DNA from 2 places in the Streptomyces sp. AHA2 genome. Region 1 is predicted to be linked to the other one. Evidence: riboswitches for the same ligand, from Rfam matches in the RefSeq annotation. Region 1 holds a riboswitch; the other holds the start of a gene.
The links. Region 1 has a riboswitch for S-adenosylmethionine ahead of thrC (threonine synthase). Riboswitches for the same ligand answer to the same signal wherever they lie in the genome.

Region 1 (3,202 bases):
GGCGGCCCGCCGCGCCTGGTACTCGGCGATCTCCACCATCGGCGGGCGTTCCTCGGTGTCCACGGAGTACGTCCGGGGTTCGAAGCCGTCGCCGTTCCGCTCGAACTGGGTCAGGGACGGCCGGATCAGGTGCCCCCGGGCCAGCCGCAGCTGGGCCGTGCGGTAGATCTCGGCGGCCATCCTGCCGAGTGCCTGCCCGTCCTGGTGCCGGTGCTTGCGCACGCCCACGTCGACCTGGGCGAGCGCGTCGAGGCCCGCCAGGTGCAGGGCGTCGACGAGCACGCCCAGTTCGACGCCGTACCCGACGGGGAAGGGCAGCTGCTCCAGCAGCGAGCGGCGGGCCGCGTACTCGCCGCCCAGCGGCTGGACGAACCCGGCGAGCCGCGGCCAGTGCATGTTGAGCAGCGGGCGCGCCATCAGCTCGGTGACCCGGCCGCCCTGCCCGGCGGCCCCGCCGAGGGGGCGGTCGTACATGCCCTTGACCAGCTCGACCTCCGGGTCGGTCAGCAGCGGGCCGACGATGCCGGAGACGAAGTCGGACGAGAAGTCCCGCAGGTCCGCGTCGACGAAGCAGACGATGTCACCGCGGGTGACGAGCAGCGAGCGCCACAGCACCTCGCCCTTGCCCGGCAGGGCGGGCAGACGCGGGAGGATCGCGTCCCGGTGCACGACCGTCGCGCCCGCGGCGGCGGCCACCTCGGAGGTGCGGTCGGTCGACCCCGAGTCGACCACCACCAGCTCGTCGACGAGCGGCACCTGCAGCATCAGGTCGTGGCGGACGGCGGCGGCGATGTCGCCGACGGTCTCCTCCTCGTTCAGTGCGGGCAGCACCACGCTCACCGTGCGGCCCGTGCGCTGCTTGGCCGCCAGGATGCTGTGGAGCGGACGGTCGTGCACGGACCAGGAACGGGCGCTCAGCCAGCGCTCGACTTCTTCCAGCACCGTGGCTGCTCCTTGCGTTCTCTCGGCGGGACGGATGTGACGCGTCTCGCGGTTCGGACGACTATCTCAACTGTCCTGGTCGTCGGTTACAGTCTTGAACAACGCGGATGACCCTCGCATGTCCGGGGTCGTACGCCGCCTACAACCACATACAGCTCATCCAGAGGGGCAGAGGGAAACGGCCCGATGAAGCCCCGGCAACCCTCCAGTCGGTTCTCGTAGGTCACTGGTGACCGCGTCGCGAGGCTCCCGGCTAGGGAAGGTGCCAAATCCGTCTCACGGCGAAGTGCGCCGTGAGGAAGATGAGGAGAAAGGGCCTCGCCTCACATGGCTGTGCAGACTGTTGCAAGCACCACCGACTCCACCGTAGACCTCGGTCCCGCCGCGGCCCTCAGCTGCCGCGAGTGCGGTCACCGCGTGCCCCTCGGCCCGGTCTTCGCCTGCGAGGAGTGTTTCGGCCCGCTGGAGATCGCCTACGACTTCTCGTCCTACGACGCCGAGGAGCTGCGCAAGCGGATCGAGGCGGGACCCGCGAACATCTGGCGCTACGCCCCGCTGCTGCCGGTCCCGGCCGACGTCGCGGACAAGCCGAACATCAACCCGGGCTGGACCAAGCTCGTCAAGGCCGACAACCTCGCCCGTGAGCTGGGGGTCGACGGCGGCAAGCTGTTCGTCAAGGACGACTCCGGCAACCCGACGCACTCCTTCAAGGACCGGGTCGTCGCGCAGGCCCTGGAGGCCGCCCGCGCCTTCGGCTTCACCACCCTGTCCTGCTCCTCCACCGGCAACCTGGCCGGCGCGGTGGGCGCCGCCGCGGCCCGGGCCGGATTCCGCTCCTGCGTGTTCATCCCGCACGACCTGGAGCAGGGCAAGGTCGTCATGGCCGCCGTCTACGGCGGCGAGCTGGTCGGCATCGAGGGCAACTACGACGACGTCAACCGCTTCTGCTCCGAGCTCATCGGCGACCCGGCGGGTGAGGGCTGGGGCTTCGTCAACGTCAACCTGCGGCCCTACTACGCGGAGGGCTCCAAGACCCTGGCGTACGAGATCTGCGAGCAGCTCGGCTGGCGGCTGCCCGACCAGCTCGTGGTGCCGATCGCCTCCGGCTCGCAGCTCACGAAGATCGACAAGGGCCTGCAGGAGCTGATCGGGCTCGGCCTCGTCGAGGACAGGCCGTACAAGATCTTCGGTGCGCAGGCCGAGGGCTGCTCGCCGGTGTCGACGGCGTTCAAGGCCGGCCACGACGTGGTGCGTCCGCAGAAGCCGGACACGATCGCCAAGTCCCTGGCGATCGGCAACCCGGCGGACGGGCCGTACGTGCTGGACATCGCGCGGCGGACCGGTGGTGCGGTGGAGGACGTCACGGACGAGCAGATCGTCGACGCCATCAAGATCCTGGCGCGGACCGAGGGCATCTTCGCGGAGACCGCCGGTGGTGTGACGGTGGGTGTGACGAAGAAGCTCGTCGCGAACGGGGCCCTCGACCCGGCGAAGACGACTGTGGTGCTCAACACCGGGGACGGTCTGAAGACCCTGGACGCGGTGGCGGGCACGGGGCTGACCGCGACCATTCGCCCGAGTCTGGAGTCGTTCCGGGCAGCCGGGCTCGTCTGATCGTTGTTCGCTGCGGGCCGGTGGGGGTTGTTCGCGCAGTTCCCCGCGCCCCTGGGTCCGTCACCAAACCGGAGGTTCCGAAGTCATGAGCGTCACCGTTCGCATCCCCACCATCCTGCGCACCTACACCGGCGGGCAGGCCGAGGTCTCCGCCGAGGGCGCGAACCTCGGGGAGGTCATCGCCGACCTGGAGAAGAACCACACCGGGATCGCCGCCCGCGTGCTGGACGACCAGGGCAAGCTGCGGCGGTTCGTCAACGTGTACGTCAACGACGACGACGTGCGGTTCGAGCAGGGGCTGGAGACGGCCACGCCGGACGGTGCCGGAGTGTCGATCATCCCGGCGGTCGCCGGCGGCTGAATCCGGTCGACCGGCTTGATTATTACCTTGAGTAATGCCGGTCACCGTGCGTACATCGAATTGCCCCCACCGTGAGAGAAGCGGAGGGGGCAATTCTGTGTGATTGAGCGCGGTACAGTTGGGGAACGCGTTCCGGATCCACTGACCGGAACCCTGAATTCCTGCCGCGAGCCCGACAAGATGTAGCCAAAGTGTGCGCGTCTTTCGCGGCTTTTGTTCTTTTTGTGTGGCCCGACTTGCCCTGAATTCGGGCGAACTCTCCCCACATTCCGGACCCTGAGCGTC
Region 2 (3,202 bases), on a different contig from region 1:
GCCGCTCTGGGCGCCCGGCTCCTGCCCCGCTTCGAGGTGCTGCTGGGCCATCTCGACCTGGACGCCCGGCTCGCCCGCGCCGACCTGGTGGTCACCGCCGAGGGCGCGCTGGACCACCAGACGCCCCGCGGCAAGGTCCCGGCCGAGGTGGCCCGCCGGGCCAAGCGGTACGGCCGCCCGGTCCTCGCCCTGGCGGGCACCCTCGGCGAGGGCGCGCACGAGGTCCCGGGCGTGGACGCCTGCCACGGCATCCTGCCCGGCCCGATGGACCTGGCGGAGGCGCTGCTGCGCGGGAGCGAACTGCTCACGGACGCCACGGAACGGGCCCTGCGCATGATCGTGCTGGGCTCCCGGCTACCGCCGCTCGCGGCCGGCGGCCCTCACGCCGAGGTGTCCGGCACGCAACGGCCGTCCTCCGTGCGGTAGTTCCACTTCGCCCCGTCGGTCACCAGCTCCCGCACGGCCCGCACGAACCGCTCCACGTGCTCGTCCGGCGTGCCCGCGCCGAAGCTGACCCGGACGGCGTTGAGCGACTTCTCCCCCGGCGCGGCCTCCGGCGCCCCGCACTCGCCCTGCTGCCGCGCGTCGCCGCCGAGCAGCGTGCGCACCAGCGGGTGCGCGCAGAACAGGCCGTCCCGTACGCCGATGCCGTACTCGGCGGAGAGCGCGGCGGCGAAGTGGGAGCTGTTCCAGCCGTCCACCACGAAGGAGATGACGCCGACGCGCGGGGCGTCGTCGCCGAAGAGGGTCAGGATCCGGACCTCCGGCACGCCGGCGAGGCCCGCCGTCACCTTCTCGACGAGGTGGCGCTCCCGGGCGACCAGCGTGTCGAAGCCCGCCTCGGTGAGGGCCCTGCAGGCGGAGGCGATGGAGTAGGCACCGATAACGTTCGGGGAGCCGGCCTCGTGGCGGGCGGCGCCGTCGTGCCACTCCACGTCGACGCCCCCGTCCTCCCGGCGCGTGACCTTGCGCGAGGCGCCGCCGCCCGCGAGGTACGGCTCGGCCGCGCGCAGCCAGTCGGACCGCCCGGCCAGCACGCCGGAGCCGAAGGGCGCGTACAGCTTGTGCCCGGAGAAGGCGACCCAGTCGACGTCGAGGTCCGCGACGGACACGGGGTGGTGCGGGGCCAGCTGGGCGGCGTCCAGCACGATCCGCGCCCCGTGGGCGTGCGCGGCCGCCGCGAGTTCCCGTACGGGCCACAGCTCACCGGTGACGTTGGAGGCGCCGGTGACGCACACCAGGGCGGGGCCGTGGGGGTCGCGGTCGGCCAGGGCCCGTTCCAGCGTCTCGACGGCCTCGCGGTGGCTCCTCGGCGCGTCGAGGAAGGTGACCCGGGCGTCGCGCCAGGGAAGCAGGGAGGCGTGGTGCTCGGTCTCGAACACGAAGACGCGGCAGTCGTCCGGCAGGGCGGCGGCGAGCAGGTTCAGGGAGTCGGTGGTGGACCGGGTGAACACCACCTGGTCGCCGTCCCGGCAGCCGAGGAACTCCGCGACGGTGTGCCGGGCGTTCTCGAACAGGTCGGTGGACAGCTGGGACAGGTATCCGGCGCCGCGGTGGACGCTGCCGTAGTAGGGCGCGTAGGCGGCGACGTCGTCCCAGACCCGCTGGAGCGCCGGGGCGCTGGCCGCGTAGTCGAGCGCGGCGTAGGTGACCTCTCCGCCGGTCACCAGCGGCACGGTGACATCCCGGCCCAGAACGGGCAGCGGGGTGCGAACGGACTGGTCAGCGGCAACGGTGGAGACGGACATGGTGAACTCCCGTGAGATCAGGCGGAACCACCCGCGGGCCCCGAGGGGCTCCCGGCGGGGGTGAAGGAGGAAGGGGATGCGGAGGCGGGGCTCTGCGGCCCTATCGCATTCGCTGACTCACGGAAAACTCCTCGACGACCAGGACCCCTGGTATCGCGAGGGGTCCGCGCTTGCCGCAGACCTCGCTGCCTGCGGCCCGGTCTTCACCCGGGGCACCCCGCCACGGACGGAGGGTTGCCGGACAGTCGGCCGGGGCCTCATGACTGTCACTCATGACCTGTCCAGGAACGTACGCGAAAAGATCGGCGCCCCGCAACCCGGGTCCGGATCGCGGGACGCCGCTCGTCGGACAGACCCTAGGCGTTGGTCGCGGCCACCCAGCGCTCCAGGGTGCGCTTGGCGGCCCCCGAGTCGATCGACTCGGCCGCCTTCGCCATGCCGGCGCCGATCTGCTCGGTCAGCGTCCCCGTGCCCGGGTCCAGCGCCACCAGGGCCGCCGCCGAATTCAGCAGGACGGCGTCCCGCACCGGGCCCGTCTCGCCGTCCAGGAGGCGGCGGGCGACCTCGGCGTTGTAGGAGGCGTCCGCGCCGCGCAGGGCCTCGACCGGGACCAGGTCGATCCCGACGTCCCGCGGGTCGAAGGACTCCTCCGTCACCGTGCCGTCCCGGACGATCCACACCCGGGAGGTGGAGGTGGTGGTCAGCTCGTCGAGGCCGTCGTCACCCCGGAAGACCAGGGACGAGTGGCCGCGCCCCGCGAAGACGCCCGCGACGATCGGCGCCATCCGCGGGTCGGCCACGCCGACGGCCTGGGCGCGGACCTTGGCGGGGTTGGTCAGCGGGCCCAGGACGTTGAAGATCGTGCGGATGCCCAACTGGGCACGCGCCGCGCCCGCGTAGCGCATCGACGGGTGGAACTTCGCGGCGAAGCAGAAGGTGATCCCGGCCTCCTCGGCCACGCCCGCCACCCGGTGCGTCGGCAGCTCCAGGTTGACGCCGAGCTTCTCCAGGACGTCCGAGGCCCCGGAGGCCGACGAGGCGGCGCGGTTGCCGTGCTTGACGACCTTGGCGCCCGTGCCGGCGATGACGATGGCCGACATGGTGGAGATGTTGACGGTCTTCGCCCCGTCGCCGCCGGTTCCGACGATGTCGACGGCCGGCCCGGGCACCTCGATCACGTTGGCGTGCTCGTACATCGCCCGGACGAAACCGGAGATCTCCTCGACGGTCTCGCCCTTGGCGCGCAGCGCCACCACGAACCCGGCGATCTGCGCGTCCGTGGCCTCGCCGCGCATGATCAGATCCATCGCCCACGCGGTGTCGTCGGCGGTCAGGTCCCGGCCCTGCAGCAGGCCGTTCAACAGCGCGGGCCAGGAGCGGCCCGCCGCGGTGTCGCCTCCAGCGGGGGTCACAGCGCTCATAAGCCGCTCCAGGGTCAGGTGTCCCGCACTGCG

Region 2: it holds a riboswitch for S-adenosylmethionine, as region 1 does, so the genes downstream of both, Q5694_RS06535 (aminotransferase class V-fold PLP-dependent enzyme) here and thrC (threonine synthase) in region 1, are expected to answer to the same signal.

Annotation. Positions count from the first base shown of each region.
Region 1 is NZ_JAUQWJ010000012.1:116,900-120,101, forward strand. Features, by position in the region: gene Q5694_RS23810 (glucosyl-3-phosphoglycerate synthase) at 1-942, opposite strand, end outside; SAM riboswitch class I at 1,096-1,251, shown strand; gene thrC (threonine synthase) at 1,270-2,556, shown strand; gene Q5694_RS23820 (MoaD/ThiS family protein) at 2,642-2,917, shown strand.
Region 2 is NZ_JAUQWJ010000002.1:542,173-545,374, reverse strand. Features, by position in the region: gene Q5694_RS06540 (glycerate kinase family protein) at 1-426, shown strand, start outside; gene Q5694_RS06535 (aminotransferase class V-fold PLP-dependent enzyme) at 381-1,748, opposite strand; SAM riboswitch class IV at 1,910-2,026, opposite strand; gene trpD (anthranilate phosphoribosyltransferase) at 2,105-3,169, opposite strand.